3 regions of the Streptomyces globisporus C-1027 genome follow, and region 1 is predicted to be linked to each of the others. Evidence: riboswitches for the same ligand, from Rfam matches in the RefSeq annotation. Region 1 holds a riboswitch; each other region holds the start of a gene.
What was found. Region 1 has a riboswitch for cobalamin ahead of WQO_RS29230 (CoA-acylating methylmalonate-semialdehyde dehydrogenase). Riboswitches for the same ligand answer to the same signal wherever they lie in the genome.
Positions count from the first base shown of each region.

Region 2: linked by a shared signal. The riboswitch ahead of WQO_RS01895 (ABC transporter substrate-binding protein) and the one ahead of WQO_RS29230 (CoA-acylating methylmalonate-semialdehyde dehydrogenase) in region 1 are both predicted to bind cobalamin.
Region 3: linked by a shared signal. The riboswitch ahead of WQO_RS24035 (ribonucleoside-diphosphate reductase subunit alpha) and the one ahead of WQO_RS29230 (CoA-acylating methylmalonate-semialdehyde dehydrogenase) in region 1 are both predicted to bind cobalamin.

Region 1 is NZ_CP013738.1:6,618,115-6,623,222, reverse strand. Features, by position in the region: gene WQO_RS29245 (TetR/AcrR family transcriptional regulator) at 1-5, opposite strand, end outside; gene WQO_RS29240 (hypothetical protein) at 264-461, shown strand; gene cobF (precorrin-6A synthase (deacetylating)) at 472-1,359, opposite strand; cobalamin riboswitch at 1,452-1,630, shown strand; gene WQO_RS29230 (CoA-acylating methylmalonate-semialdehyde dehydrogenase) at 1,858-3,360, shown strand; gene WQO_RS29225 (acyl-CoA dehydrogenase family protein) at 3,357-4,511, shown strand; gene WQO_RS29220 (enoyl-CoA hydratase/isomerase family protein) at 4,508-5,108, shown strand, end outside.
Region 2 is NZ_CP013738.1:469,682-474,789, forward strand. Features, by position in the region: gene WQO_RS01890 (FecCD family ABC transporter permease) at 1-571, opposite strand, end outside; gene WQO_RS01895 (ABC transporter substrate-binding protein) at 568-1,614, opposite strand; cobalamin riboswitch at 1,675-1,861, opposite strand; gene WQO_RS01900 (beta-ketoacyl-[acyl-carrier-protein] synthase family protein) at 2,044-3,267, opposite strand; gene WQO_RS01905 (acyl carrier protein) at 3,264-3,539, opposite strand; gene WQO_RS01910 (acyl-CoA dehydrogenase family protein) at 3,635-5,108, opposite strand, start outside.
Region 3 is NZ_CP013738.1:5,422,747-5,427,854, reverse strand. Features, by position in the region: gene WQO_RS24055 (carbon starvation CstA family protein) at 1-771, shown strand, start outside; gene WQO_RS24050 (YbdD/YjiX family protein) at 768-971, shown strand; gene WQO_RS24045 (hypothetical protein) at 1,095-1,781, shown strand; gene WQO_RS24040 (GNAT family N-acetyltransferase) at 1,781-2,290, shown strand; cobalamin riboswitch at 2,355-2,478, shown strand; gene WQO_RS24035 (ribonucleoside-diphosphate reductase subunit alpha) at 2,616-5,039, shown strand; gene WQO_RS24030 (ribonucleotide-diphosphate reductase subunit beta) at 5,039-5,108, shown strand, end outside.

The DNA of each region.
Region 1 (5,108 bases):
TCCATGGAGAACTTCTAGCACCACCGAGTAGACAGTGTCTACCCAGTGGTGTGCGTCATGGGTTCCCCGACCGTTCGACTGTTCGCCACCCGCTCCCTGACTGTCGGTCAGGTCGCCCGTCTCGACTGTGCGGAGGCAGTGACCCAGATGTAACCGAATGGCGTAGGGGAATGCGGAACCACGGAGCGTCACAAGCCGTTCTTCTTCCCACTACACGGCCCTGCCGATCCCCGGAGGGCCGATCGAGGAACGGAAGACGTCATATGAAGAAGACAGTCGGGTGGGCCCAGGACGGCGACGACTGGACGATCACCGTGAACGGCACGCAGTACCGCGCCGTCGAGCGGCCGACGGACGGCCGGGTGGACAACTACCTGGTGCGCGGTGACGACCTGAGCGCCGAGTGCCCGAGCCTCGGTCATGGGCTGGGCGTCATCCGGGAACACGAGTCCCGACGCTGACGCCGGCCGGTCAGCCGAGCGGGCCGCCCACCGAACCGTCCGCGCCGTCCGCCGGGCGGCCCGCCGTCTCCTCGCCGGCCGCCGCCTTCTCATCGCTCGGCCCCTGCCGCAGCAGATAGGTGTCCATGATCCAGCCGTGCCGTTCGCGGGCCTCCGCGCGCACGCGGCTGATCTCGTCGGCCACCTCGTCGAGCGGGCCCGAGACCAGGATCTCGTCGGGGGTGCCGATGTACGCGCCCCAGTGGATCCACAGGCCCCGGCCCGTCAGACGGGTGAAGGTCTCATGGCCGTCGAGCATCACGACGATGTCGCCGTCGTCCTCGGGGAAGCCCTGGGCCAGCCGTCTGCCGGGGGTGATGTGGATGGGGCGGCCGACCTGGTTCAGGGTGACGCGGTGCCGGGCGGCGAGGGCGGAGACGCTGCTGATGCCGGGAATCACCTCGTGGCCGAACTCCACCGTGCCGCGCCCCCGGATGTCGTCGAGGATCGCGAGGGTGCTGTCGTACAGGGCCGGGTCGCCCCACACCAGGAAGGCTCCGCACTGCCCCGGTGCGAGCTCCTCGATGATCAGGCGTTCGCAGATGTCGGCGCGGCGGTGGCGCCAGTCGTGCACCGCCGAGGTGTAGCGCGCGGCATCCTCCTGGGTGCGGTCGCGCCACGGGTCACCGGCCTCCACCACGCGGTAGGGGCCGGTGAGGTGTTCGTCGAGGATGTCGCGCCGCAGCCGGGTCAGCGACTCCTTCTCCCTGCCCTTGCCGAGCACGAAGAAGACGTCGGCCCGGCGCATGGCCTTCACCGCGGCGAGGGTCAGGTGGTCGGGGTCACCGGCGCCGATGCCGATGACGAGGACGTGCCGGGGGGCCTCGCCGGCATGTGCCATGTCTGCCTTGTCTGCCATGTCGGCCGATCATGCCAGGGGCGAGGCGGGGTGGACTTACTAGGACGTCCAACTATATGTTCGTGAGCAGCGGGGTGGTCGGTGTGCAGCTGATCGCCCTCAAGGCCCGTGGTGTCAGGGAAGCCGGTGTGATTCCGGCGCGGTCCCGCCACTGTGACCGGGGAGTCCGTCCTCGCAGGACACGCCACTGACGGTGCAGCAGCCGTCGGGAAGGCAGGGGGACGGGCGTCGATCCGGGAGTCAGGATACCGGCCGCGGGATGTTCCGTGTTTCCACGAGGATGGAGCAGACACGCATGGCACCGGTCCGCACCCACGGCCCCGCAGGCACGTCCCGGCGAGCGGTTCTCCCCGCCCCCTGACGGCCTCCGCCCTTCGCGCCCCCCTCCGGCGGCAGCCCTTCCGCGCCCCCGTGCACCCGACCGGTGCGTGGGCCGGTGGCAGCCGTGCGCCATCCCCGGATCTCTCCTGACGATCTCACCGACGAGAGCAGGTCTCCATGGTCCGCGAACTCACCCATTTCATCGGCGGCAAGCACACGTCCGGCACCTCGGGCGGCTATGGCGATGTCTTCGATCCCAACACCGGCCGGGTGCAGGCCCGGGTTCCTCTGGCCGACCGGGCCGAGACCGAGGCGGCGGTCGCCGACGCCGTCGAGGCGCAGCGCGAGTGGGGCGAGTGGAACCCCCAGCGCCGCGCCCGTGTGCTGCTGCGCTTCCTCCAGCTGGTGGAGAAGGAGAAGGACTCCCTGGCCCGGCTGCTCTCCTCCGAGCACGGCAAGACCGTGGCCGACGCGCACGGCGACATCGCGCGCGGAATGGACGTGGTGGAGTTCGCCGCGGGCGTCCCCCATCTGCTGAAGGGCGAGTTCAGCGACAACGCGGGCGCCGGGATAGACGTCCACTCGCTGCGCCGGCCGCTCGGAGTGGTCGCGGGCATCACCCCGTTCAACTTCCCCGCGATGATCCCGCTGTGGAAGGCGGCCCCCGCCCTGGCCTGCGGAAACGCCTTCATCCTGAAGCCGTCGGAGCGCGACCCGTCGGTTCCGCTGCGGCTGGCCGAACTGTTCCTGGAGGCGGGGCTTCCGCCGGGCGTCCTCAATGTCGTCAACGGCGGCAAGGAGGCCGTTGACACCCTTCTGGAGGACCCGCGCGTCAAGGCGCTCGGCTTCGTCGGCTCGACGCCGATCGCCGCGCACATCTACGCCACCGCCGCCGCCCACGGCAAGCGGGCGCAGTGTTTCGGCGGGGCGAAGAACCACATGATCGTGATGCCGGACGCCGACCTGGACCAGGCGGTGGACGCGCTGATCGGCGCCGGCTACGGCTCGGCGGGCGAGCGGTGCATGGCGATCTCGGTGGCCGTGCCGGTCGGCGAGGCCACCGCCGACGCGCTCGTCGCCCGGCTCACCGAGCGGATCGCCGAGCTGCGGATCGGCCGCTCGGACGACCCGGACGCCGACTTCGGGCCGCTGGTGGGCCGGGACGCGGTGGACCGGGTCCGCGGCTATGTCGACCTCGGCGTCGAGGAGGGCGCCGAACTGGTCGTGGACGGGCGGGACTTCACCCTGAAGGGCCACGAGGACGGCTTCTTCGCGGGCGCTTCCCTCTTCGACCGGGTCACCCCGGACATGCGGATCTACCAGGAGGAGATCTTCGGCCCGGTGGTGTCCGTCGTCCGTGCGGCGGACTACGAGGAGGCCCTGCGGCTGCCCTCGGAGCACCCGTACGGCAACGGCGTCGCGCTCTTCACCCGCGACGGCGACACCGCCCGCGACTTCACGCGCCGCGTCGACACCGGCATGGTCGGCGTCAACGTGCCGATCCCGGTGCCGGTGGCGTACCACACGTTCGGCGGGTGGAAGCGGTCCGGCTTCGGCGATCTGAACCAGCACGGCCCGGACGCCATCCGCTTCTACACCCGTACCAAGACCGTCACTTCGCGCTGGCCCGCCTCGGGAATCCGGGACGGCGCGAGCTTCACGATTCCGACCATGGGATGAGCACCGTGACCACGCTCCTCACCGACGACCAGTTCGCCGTCGTCGAGACGACCCTGGACTTCGCCCAGGAGCACCTCGCCCCGCACGCGGTGGCCTGGGACCAGGACAAGCACTTCCCCGTCGACGTCCTGCGAAAAGCTGCGGGGCTCGGCCTCGGCGGCGTCTACGTACGGGAGGACCTCGGCGGGTCGGAGCTGACCCGCTCCGACGGGGTCCTCGTCTTCGAGGCCCTGGCCACCGGCTGCCCCTCCATCGCGGGCTATCTGTCCATCCACAACATGGTCGGCTGGATGATCGACCGTTACGGCACCGAGGACCAGCGGGCCCGCTACCTGCCGGGGCTCTGCACCATGGAGCGGCTCGGCAGCTACTGCCTGACCGAGCCGGGCGCCGGGTCCGACGCGGCGGCGCTGCGCACCCGCGCGGTGCGCGACGGCGACCACTACGTGCTGACGGGGACGAAGCAGTTCATCTCCGGGGCGGGCGCCTCGCACGTCTACATCGTGCTGGCCCGCACCGGCGAGGACGGGCCGCGCGGCATCTCCGCGTTCGTCGTCGAACGGGACGATCCCGGGATGTCGTTCGGGGCCAACGAGAAGAAGATGGGGTGGAACGCGCAGCCCACCCGGCAGGTCCTGCTGGACGGGGTGCGCATCCCGGCCGACCGGCTGCTCGGCGAGGAGGGCGGCGGCTTCCGCATCGCGATGAACGGGCTGAACGGCGGCCGGCTCGGCATCGCCGCCTGCTCGTTGGGCGGCGCGCAGAACGCCCTGGACCGCAGCCTGGCCCACCTCGCGGACCGGGAGGCGTTCGGCGGCCGGCTGCTGGACGCGCAGGCGCTGCAGTTCCGGCTGGCCGACATGGCGACCGAACTGGCCGCCGCCCGGGCCCTGGTGCGGCAGGCCGCCGAGGCGCTCGACCGGAACACCGTCGGCGCACCGCAGTTGTGCGCGATGGCCAAGCACTTCGCGACGGACACCGGCTACTCGGTGGCCGACCGGGCGCTCCAACTGCACGGCGGCTACGGCTATCTGGCCGAGTACGGCATCGAGAAGATCGTCCGGGACCTGCGGGTCCACCAGATCCTGGAAGGGACCAACGAGATCATGCGCGTCATGGTGGCCCGGAGCCTGACGGGAGCCCTGCGATGACCGAGGAGCACGTGCTCGTGCACACCGAGGGGCGTACGGGGATGGTGACCCTGAACCGCCCGAAGGCGCTGAACGCCCTCACCCACACGATGGTGGAGACGATCGCGGCGGCGCTCGACCGGTGGGAGCACGACCCCGAGGTGGGGACCGTCGTCATCACCGGGGCCGGGGAGCGCGGTCTGTGCGCGGGCGGCGACATCCGGTCGATCTACGAGGACGCCCGCGTGGGCGGGAAGGCCTCGGCGGCGTTCTGGCGCGACGAGTACCGGCTCAACGCCCGGATCGCCCGCTACCCCAAGCCGTACGTGGCGGTCATGGACGGCATCGTGATGGGCGGCGGGGTCGGCGTCTCGGCGCACGGCAGCGTCCGGATCGTCACCGAGCGGTCCAAGGTGGCCATGCCGGAGACCGGGATCGGCTTCGTGCCGGATGTCGGCGGGACGTATCTGCTGGCGCTGGCCCCCGGGGAGCTGGGCACCCATCTCGCCCTGACGGGCGCGGTGGTGGGGGCCCGGGACGCGCTGCTGTGCGGGCTCGCCGACCACTTCGTACCGGCGGACGAGCTGCCCGCGTTCCTCGCCGCGCTGCGGACGGAGG
Region 2 (5,108 bases), 6.1 Mb from region 1:
CGGAGAAGAGCTGCATCGCGGCGACGCCGGAGAGGACGACGCGGTCGGTGGAGCCGCCGAGGGTGTGGCTGAGCAGCAGCACCAGGGCGAAGGAGAGGAGCGCCCCGACGAACGCTCCGGCCGACAGCGACACCGCTCCCCCGCCGACCCCGAGGACGACCACGACGACCGCCCCGGTGGAGGCGCCGGAGGAGACACCGAGGACGAAGGGGTCGGCGAGCGGGTTGCGCAGCAGCGATTGCATCACCGTGCCGCACACCGCGAGCCCGGCGCCGCACACGGCGGCGAGGAGGGTACGCGGCATCCGCAGATTCCAGATGATGCCGTCCCGGATCGGGCTGAGGTCACTCGCGCCGAACCCGAGGTGCGCGGCGACGGTCGACCAGACGTCGGGGACGGAGATCCGGGCGGGCCCGATGGTGACGGCGACCGCGACGGAGGCCAGGAGGAGGAGTAGTCCGCCGCCCCACAGCAGGACGGTGAGCGGCGCGCCGACCCGGGCGGGAACGTCCGGGCGGGCGGCAGGCGGCGCGTCGGCCGTCTTCGCGGCCGTACGGCTGTCGGTGCTCACCCCGCGAGCCCGAAGTCGCGCAGTCCGGCCGCGACACGCTCCAGTCCCTCGACGGTCCGGATGGTGGGGTTCATGGCCTGGCCGCTGAGCAGCACGTAGCGGCGGTTCTTGACGGCGTCCATCGTCTTCGTGACCGGGTTGGACTCCAGGAACTCGATCTTCTTCTCGGCGCTCTCGGCGGTCTGCGTCGTGCGGCTGAGGTCGCCGATGACCAGGACGTCGGGGTTGCGGTCGGCGACGGTCTCCCAGCTGATCTGGGGCCATTCGTCATGGGTGTCGTCGAAGACGTTCTTCGCTCCGAGCTCCTTGGTGATGACGCCGGGGGCACCGCAGCAGCCCGCGAGATAGGGGGCCTTGGAGTCGGAGAACCAGTAGAGGAGGGAGGCGTCGGAGGCGTCGATGCCGTCGGTGGCCTTCTCCACCCGGGCCCGGAGCTTCTTCACCAGGGCGTCGCCGCGTTCGGGGACACCGAACACCTGGGCCAGTTCGCGTACTTCGGTGTAGACGCTGTCCATCGTCAGGGGTGCGGTGCGGGCCCCGTCGCCGCTGCCGCTGTTGTCCTTGCCGACGCAGTCGGCGGGCGAGACGTAGGTCGGGACGCCGAGCTTCTCGAACTGTTCGCGCGGGGCGACGCCGCCCTTGGCGAGGGTCGAGGCGAAGGAGGCGGAGAGGAAGTCGGGCTCCTTGTCGAGGACCTTCTCCGAGGAGGGCCGGTTCTCCGATATCCGCTCGACGCCCGCGTTGGCCTTCTCCAGCCCCTTCATCACCGGGTCGCTCCAGGTGGCGGTACCGGCGAGCCGGTCGGCCAGGCCGAGCGAGAGGAGGATCTCGGTGGACCCCTGGTCGACGGAGACGGCCTGCTGGGGCGGCGCCTTCACCGTGACGGTGCGCCCGCAGTTCTTCAGGGTGAGCGGGAAGCCCTCGGCCTTCTTCCCGTCGGTGGCTCCGGTGCTCCCGCCCTCGCCGCAGGCGGTCAGCAGGAGGAGTCCGGCCGCGAGCAGGGCGGCGGTACGTATCGGAGCGGGGGTGGCCGTGGACAGCACGAAGGACCTCTGTGTCTCTGGGCCCAGCCGCGGAGCCCGTCGTACGGTTCCCGTGCCCCGGTGCGGGCGCGGGTGCCAGCAGGTCTTCGGACTCGGGTTCGTCCGGGCGGGACGCCTTCCCGGAGCACGCGTGTGCTCCAGTGGCCGTGGCCCCGCCCGTCCCCCTCACCGCTGCGCGTCAGTTCCGGATTCGCACCGGATTCCCTGACCCCGTCGCTGGGGTTCGACTGGCCCCGGCAAGCTATCACGCGTCTTCTCGCAGCTCGGGCGCGGTGCGGTGGGTCACGGCCGCGGGGCCGGTACGGCGCGGGGCCGGTACGGCGCGGGGTCGGCCCGCCGTACCGGCTGTGCGGATTCCGCTCGGGCAGGCCCAGGGCCTGGCGCCACCTTCCCGTCGTCGCCCGGCAGACGGGAAGGTGACGCCGGCCCCTACGGAGCCTGGAGGGCGATCACCGCGTTCTGGCCGCCGAAGCCGAAGGAGTGGCTGACGGCCCGTCGTACGGGGACCTCGCGCGGGGTCTTGGTGACACAGTCGATGGCGAACCCGGGCTCGGGGGCGTCCAGGTTCGCGATCGGCGGGATCACCCCGTGCTGGAGCGTGAGGATCGTCAGGCCCGCCTCGATGGCGCCGGCCGCCCCCATGCAGTGGCCCAGTACGCCCTTGGGGGCGGTGACGGGCGGCCGGTGCGGGTAGGCCCGGCCGATCAGGGCGGCTTCTGTGGCGTCGCCCTGCGGGGTCGACGTGCCGTGCGCGTTGACGTGGTCGACGTCCTCGGCCCGCCAGCCCGCGTCGCGCAGCGCGGCGTCGACGGCCGCCCGTGCGACCTCCCCGGCAGGGTGCGGGCTGGTGGGGTGATGGGCGTCGGTGGTGGCCCCGGCGCCCGCGATCAGCGCTCGGGGAGAGGCTCCTCGGGCGCGGGCCTCCTCGGCCCGCTCCAGGACCATGATCGCCGCGCCCTCGCCCATGACGATCCCGGTCCGGTCGGCGGCGAAGGGGCGGCAGAGGCGGGCGGGGTCGCCGTCCCGCGGTGCCGCGGCGCCGGAGCGCGCGAAACCGGTCATGGCGACGGGGAAGACGATCGACTCGGTGGCCCCGGCGATGGCGATGTCGCACTGGCCCAACGTGAGCATGTCCCGGGCCACCGACAGCGCGGTCACCCCGGACGAGCAGGCGGTACACGGGGCCAGACTCGGTCCGGTGGCCTTCATCGCGATGGCGATCTCGGCCGCAGGCATGTTCGGGATGGTCAGCAGGATGCCCGAGGGCGAGGTGGCCTCGGGGCCGCGTCGCTCCAGGGCGACGGCCTGTTCGGTGAGTCCGGCGGATCCTCCGCTGCTGGTGCCGACCACGACGGCGACCCGGGTCCCGTCCCAGTGCGCCGGGTCGAGCCCGGCGTCGGCGACCGCCTCCCGGGCGGCCAGGAGGGCGAACTTGACGTACCGGCCCATCCGGAACGCGGACCTGCCGCCGACCGCGTCGTCGAGGTCGATGCCGGAGACCGTACAGGCGAAGTCGACGGCGCAGCCTTGCAGTTCGGGGACGGTGCGGGCGGGTGAGAGGCCGGCGCGGACTCCGCCCCAGGTGGTGTCGGTGGTGTGGCCGACCGGGGTGATCATCCCCAGTCCCGTCACGGCGATGGCGGGTCGTTTCATCGGGTGTTGCTCACCGGCACCGTCGCCTCGGCCGCCGTGCTGCCGACGGCTTCGTCGATGTACGCGGAGATGTCGGCCAGCGTGGCGTCCTTGTAGAGCTTCTCGGAGTCGGCGTCGACGCCCAGGGTCTCCTTAATGATGACGGCGAACTCGGCGACCGCGAGGGAGTCCATCTCCAGGCTGTCCATGGTGGACTCCGGCAGGACCTCGTGGGCGGGCACCTTGAACGTCCCGGTCAGCACCTCGGTGATCTTGGGGTGAATGGTCTTCATGGTGATTCCTCTCATCGGGTTCGTCGAGATCGTCCGAGCGGCGGGGGAAAACGGTGCTGCCCACCTCCCGAAATAACTGGATGACGATCTTCCGGTTACGCCTTCCGGTGAACCGATTCATCTACGCTCACCTGCGGCTTCTCGAACCATCGGGAGAGCACCGATGTGGTTCCCCAGTACGCCAGGAGGACCCCACGGGTGCCGAGCGCCGCGACCTTCTCACGCAGCGGACGCCTCCGGCTGCCGCAGACGGGCCGCCGGAACTCCGCCGCCCGCCCCCGGATTCCCGCCCTGCGACTCCGGTGCCAGGCCGCATCGGGGTCGTCGTAGACGTCCGCGTAACGCGGTCCGGCGATCGGCCAGTCCGACATCAGCCGCTCGGGCAGGGCGAAGGACGCCACCAGGGCGGGGGTGTGTTCGGCCACGACGACGGTCGCCGCCTCCACCGCGTCGGGCAGAAAGGTGACCTGATCGGCGGTCAGCCGTCCGGCGGCGAGCAGGTCGCCGCCGTTGCGGGCGATCCACCGGAGGGCGAAGAGCCGGCGCAGCTCGGTGAGCCGTTCGCGCGCCGCGCCCTCGGGCAGGGTGGCGACGGCCTCGGCGTACGCTTCGTCCGCCTGCCGGTAGGCGTACGCCTCGACGCCGCGCAGCGCGGCCGACGACGCGGCGTTCCAGCGGCCGAGCGGGTCGCCGGGCGGGGCGGCGCTCATCCGCGCCCGGGCGCGGGCGAACCAGAGGTCCTCGACGGCCGCGAACAGCCGGCCGAGGAAGGCGGGGTCGTCCAGGTCTCCGGGGCCGTCGCCGTCGGCCGTGTCCCGGTCGGTGGCGCTGAAGAGCATCTCGGCGGCGGCCTTGGCGTGGACGGCGAGGTTGTCGCCCTCGGCGGTGATCGCGCCCTCGATGCCGGTGACCAGCTCGGTCATTCCGTTGTTCTCCAGAAGACCCTGGGCTCCGCATCGTTCGCGGCACTCGACGATGACGTCGCGGGCCTGCCAGGTGATCCACCCCTTGGTGACGGCGACCAGGCGTTCCGCTTCGTCCCGGTCGGCCCCGGAGGCCGACTCCCAGCCGTCCAGGGCCCTGCGGTGCAGGAGGCTCATCGCGTAGACGGTGGCCATCGCTCCGGCCAGCGGGCCGTGGTGGGTGCGGTGCGCGTACACCGGGATCCGCCGGGCGGCGCGCGATCCGGAGATCATCCGGTGGCCTGCGTACCGCACGGCGATGGCCAGGGTGACCCGGGCGGAGCCGACCGCGCAGGCGCTCATGGAGAGCTTGCCGGGGGTGACCCGGCCGATGGAGGTGAGGAACCGCCTTCTGCGGTTGGGGACTTCGCTGTGGAACCGGCCGTCGTCGCCGATCCGCCCCTGCTGTCCGGCGAGCAGCGCCTCGCGGGGGACGAAGCAGCGGTCGAAGGAGGTCAGGCAGTGGTCGACCGGGGAGCCCATCCGGGCGGGCAGCCGCCGCACCCGGACGCCGGGCAGGGCGCGGTGGGCGTCGGTGAGCGGGGCGAGGAAGAGGAAGACCCCGTGGTCGGCGCCGTCGGCGAGCAACCGGGCGGCCACGACACCG
Region 3 (5,108 bases), 1.2 Mb from region 1:
CACTTCGCCATCATGTTCGAGGCCCTCTTCATCCTCACCACGGTGGACGCCGGCACCCGGGTCGGGCGCTTCATGCTCCAGGACATGCTGGGCAACGCCTACAAGCCGTTCCGCGAGGTCAGCTGGAAGCCGGGCGTCTGGTTCGCCAGTGCCGTCGTGGTCGGCGGCTGGGGGTACTTCCTCTGGGTCGGCGTGCACGACCCGCTGGGCGGCATCAACCAGCTCTTCCCGCTCTTCGGTATCGCCAACCAGTTGCTGGCCGCCGTCGCGCTGGCCGTCTGCACCACCCTGCTCGTCAAGTCCGGCCGGCTGAAGTGGGCGTGGGTCACCGCGGTCCCGCTCGCCTGGGACGTGGCGGTCACGCTCACCGCGAGCTGGCAGAAGATCTTCTCCGACGACGTGAAGGTCGGCTTCTTCGCCCAGCGCGACAAGTACCAGGCGGGCATCGACGCGGGCGAGGTGCTGGCGCCGGCCAAGTCCATGGACGACATGCGCACCGTCGTCACCAACTCCACGGTCGACGGGGTGCTGAGCGCGCTCTTCGCGCTCCTCATCATCGTGGTGCTCGTGGACGCCGGCCGGGTCTGCTACAAGGCCATCCGGGACCCGGAGAGCGTCAAGCTCCACGAGACGCCGTACGTCGAGTCCAAGCTCGTCGCCCCGGCCTCGCTCTTCGCCACCAAGGAGGAGAAGGCCGAGCTGCTCGCCGCCGGCGTCGGGCCCGAGGGCGGCATCCGCAAGGAGCCGGCGGAGACGGGGAGCCGGACATGACGGTCGCGGACGTACGACGGGTGGCCGGACGGATCCGCTGGTACGTCCGTGAGCTGACCGGCGAGTCCACGTACGACCGCTATGTGGCGCACGCGAGGACGCACGATCCGGACGCGCCGGTGATGACCCGCCGCGCCTTCGAACGCAGCCGGACGGACGCCCGCGAGGCGGATCCCCGCGAGGGCTTCCGCTGCTGCTGAGCACCACGGGCCGCCACCGGGGCCGCCGCATCCCGTCCAGGGGCGCGGCGGCCCCTTTCCGCGCCCCCGACCGGACATCGCCGTCCGGAACACCGCGCCCTCGCCCTAGACAAGGATGTGCCCATGACACCGCGCTTCCGGCCGCCCCGGCTCCGGCCCCTCCTCCTGACCACCACGCTGACCATGACCCTGGCCCTGGCGGCGACGGGCTGCGGCACCGAGCCGGCGCCCGGCTCGCAGACAGCGGCCGACCGGAGTTCCTCGGCCGATCCGGCGCCCGACCGGGCGGAGTTGGAGGCGCGGGCGAGCGCCGCGCAGCTCGTCGCGGAGCATGTGTGGGTGACCGAGGCCGCGGGCTACACCCTGGCGCGCCAGTCCGTCGGGGTGCTCGGCGACGACGGGTTCGGCAGCGTCTACACCGAGCCGGACGGCGGGCAGATCCGGCTGTCGGTGGAACGCCTCCCGCACGCCGACGCCGACTGCACGGACGGCCCCGCGCCGGGCGGCGGCCAGCAGCCCCTGGTGACCTGTGAGCGCGACGGCGGACAGTGGTACAGCGCCACGGAGTCGGGCCACTCCTACGCCCGGGAACAGGACGGCCTGGTGGTGACGTTGAGCGGAACACGCCAGGAGGTGGACCGGCCGACGCTGCGTGCGGCGGCGCGGGCCGCCCACCGCGCCGACGACTACGAGCTGGACCAGGTACTGCCGCCCGCCGGGGAGGCCTCCGGGCGAGCGCCGGTCGAGCGCGGCGATCTGCCGACGGAGGGCGACGGGGCCCCGGACAACGAAGTGGGAGCGAGCGGCTGATGGATCTGACGATCAGGGTGGCCGAGCCGGCCGAGTACGGCGTGCTCGGCGAGATCGTCGCCGAGGCGTATCTCGGCGACGGTCTGCTGCACGGGCCGCAGGACCCGTATCTCCGCAAACTGCGGGCGGTGGAGCAGCGGGCGGCCGAGGCGGAGACGCTGGTCGCGCTCGACGCGGACGGGGCGGTGCTCGGCGGTGTGACCTATGCCGCTCCCGGCACGCCGTGGCGCGACATCGCCGGTCCGGACGAGGCCGAATTCCGGATGCTGGCCGTGGCCCGCGAGGGGCGCGGACGGGGCGTGGGAGAGGCGCTCGTACGGGCGTGCATCGAGCGGGCCCGGTCGGCGGAAGGTGTCCGGGCGCTGGTGCTGTCGACGCAGCCGGCCATGCTCTCAGCCCATAGGATCTACCGGCGGCTCGGCTTTCTGCGGACCCCCGAACGGGACTGGGAACCGGTGCCGGGCCTACGGCTCATGACCTTCCGGCTGCCGCTGGAGGCGGTGTCCTGAGGGGCACATGAAATCGACGCGACACAACATGTGGGGGCCGCAGCATCTGGCGGCCCCCACATGTATGCTCGACCTCGCTGTCGCCGCAGGGGAATCCGGTGCGAATCCGGAACTGTCCCGCAACGGTGTGATCAGTGTGCTTTTGCGCACCTGCAAGTCCGAAGACCTGTCGACAGTGCGTCCGGCTCGACCGAACCGGATGCCAGACGTCCGGGCCTCGCGGATAGGCCGGTGGACGCCGTCAGCAGTGCTGCCCCGCCCCGGGTTTCGCGCTGCCCGGCTTCCCCGCCTTCCACAGGCCCCCTGCCGAGCGAGGGAAAGCCCAGTGACCATCGCGCCCGCCGATCCGGTTTCAGCCACCGAATCCGCCGAGTCCGCAGCGTCCACCACGGCCGGGAAAGTCCCGAACGACGGACCCGGGACCGCTCTGCTGCGGACCCTGACCGACCTCACCGTCGATCTTCCCGACACCGACCCCGGACGGGTCGCCGCCGCAGCGCTGCGCGGGCGTAACGCCCGCTCCGACGAGGCCGAGCTGCGCATGCTGGCCACCGAGGCCGCCGCGGGGCTGATCTCCGAGGACCCGGCGTACTCCCGGCTGGCCGCCCGGCTGCTGACCCTCTCGATCGCCGACGAGGCGGCGGGCCAGGGCGCGACGTCCTTCTCCGCCTCGGTCACCGTGGGCCACCGCGAGGGCCTGATCGCCGACCGCACCGCCGCCTTCGTCGAGCTGCACGCGAAGGCGCTGGACGAGCTGGTCGAGCGGACGCTGGCCGAGGGCGCCGACGACCGCTTCGGCTACTTCGGTCTCCGTACGCTGCACAGCCGTTACCTGCTGCGCCACCCGATCACCCGGCAGGTCATCGAGACCCCGCAGCACTTCATGCTGCGCGTGGCCGCGGGCCTCGCCGAGGACGAGTCGGCGCGGGCGCTGGACGAGGTCGCCGCGCTCTACGGGCTGATGAGCAAGCTGGACTACCTCCCGTCCTCCCCCACCCTCTTCAACTCCGGTACGCGGCACCCGCAGATGTCCTCCTGCTATCTGCTGGACTCGCCGAAGGACGAGCTGGACTCGATCTACGACCGCTACCACCAGGTGGCGCGGCTCTCGAAGCACGCGGGCGGCATCGGTCTGTCGTACTCCCGCATCCGCGCCCGGGGTTCGCTGATCCGGGGCACCAACGGGCACTCCAACGGCATCGTGCCGTTCCTCAAGACGCTGGACGCCTCGGTGGCGGCGGTGAACCAGGGCGGCCGGCGCAAGGGCGCCGCGGCGGTCTACCTGGAGACCTGGCACGCGGACATCGAGGAGTTCCTGGAGCTCCGCGACAACACCGGTGAGGACCAGCGGCGTACGCACAACCTGAACCTGGCGCACTGGATCCCGGACGAGTTCATGCGCCGGGTCGACGCGGACACCGAGTGGTCGCTGTTCTCCCCGGCGGACGTGCCCGAGCTGGTCGACCTGTGGGGCGACGAGTTCGACGCGGCCTACCGCGCGGCCGAGGCGAAGGGCCTGGCCCGCAAGACGATGCCGGCGCGTGAGCTGTACGGCCGGATGATGCGGACCCTCGCGCAGACCGGCCAGGGCTGGATGACGTTCAAGGACGCCTCCAACCGGACCGCCAACCAGACCGCCGAGCCGGGCCGGGTCGTGCACTCGTCGAACCTGTGCACGGAGATCCTTGAGGTCACCAACGACGGCGAGACGGCCGTCTGCAACCTGGGCTCGGTCAACCTGGGCGCCTTCGTGGCGAACGGCTCGATCGACTGGGACCGCCTGGACTCCACCGTCCGTACGGCCGTGACCTTCCTGGACCGGGTCGTCGACATCAACTTCTACCCGACCGAGCAGGCCGGGAACTCCAACTCCCGCTGGCGGCCGGTCGGCCTGGGGGCCATGGGCCTCCAGGACGTCTTCTTCCAGCTGCGCCTGCCGTTCGACTCACCCGAGGCGCGCGCGCTCTCCACGAAGATCTCCGAGCGGATCATGCTGGCCGCGTACGAGGCGTCCTGCGACCTCGCCGAGCGCTCGGGCCCGCTGCCCGCGTGGTCCGAGACGCGTGCCGCGCGCGGGGTGCTGCACCCCGACCACTACGCCACCGAGCTGAACTGGCCGGAGCGCTGGGACGCCCTGCGCGCCCGGGTCGCGAAGACCGGGATGCGCAACTCCCTGCTGCTCGCCATCGCGCCGACCGCGACGATCGCCTCGATCGCCGGCGTGTACGAGTGCATCGAGCCGCAGGTCTCCAACCTGTTCAAGCGCGAGACGCTCAGCGGTGAGTTCCTCCAGGTCAACGCCTACCTGGTGGACGAGCTGAAGAAGCTCGGCGTGTGGGACGCCCGCACCCGTGAGGCGCTGCGCGAGGCCAGTGGCTCCGTGCAGGGCTTCGCCTGGATCCCGGAGGACGTGCGGGCGCTGTACCGCACGGCGTGGGAGATCCCGCAGCGCGGCCTGATCGACATGGCGGCGGCCCGTACGCCGTTCCTGGACCAGAGCCAGTCGCTCAACCTGTTCCTGGAGACGCCGACGATCGGCAAGCTCTCCTCGATGTACGCGTACGCCTGGAAGCAGGGGCTGAAGACGACGTACTACCTGCGTTCGCGCCCGGCGACCCGGATCGCCCGTGCCGCGTCCGGCCAGGCGTCGGCCGCCGCCCCCATTCCCGTACAGCAGGCTTCGGCGCCCGACGCGGACGCCATCGCCTGCTCTCTTGAGAACCCCGAGTCCTGCGAGGCCTGCCAGTAATGAGCACCACCAGCAACGAGAAGAACCTGCTCGACCCGGGATTCGAGCTGACCCTGCGTCCCATGCGCT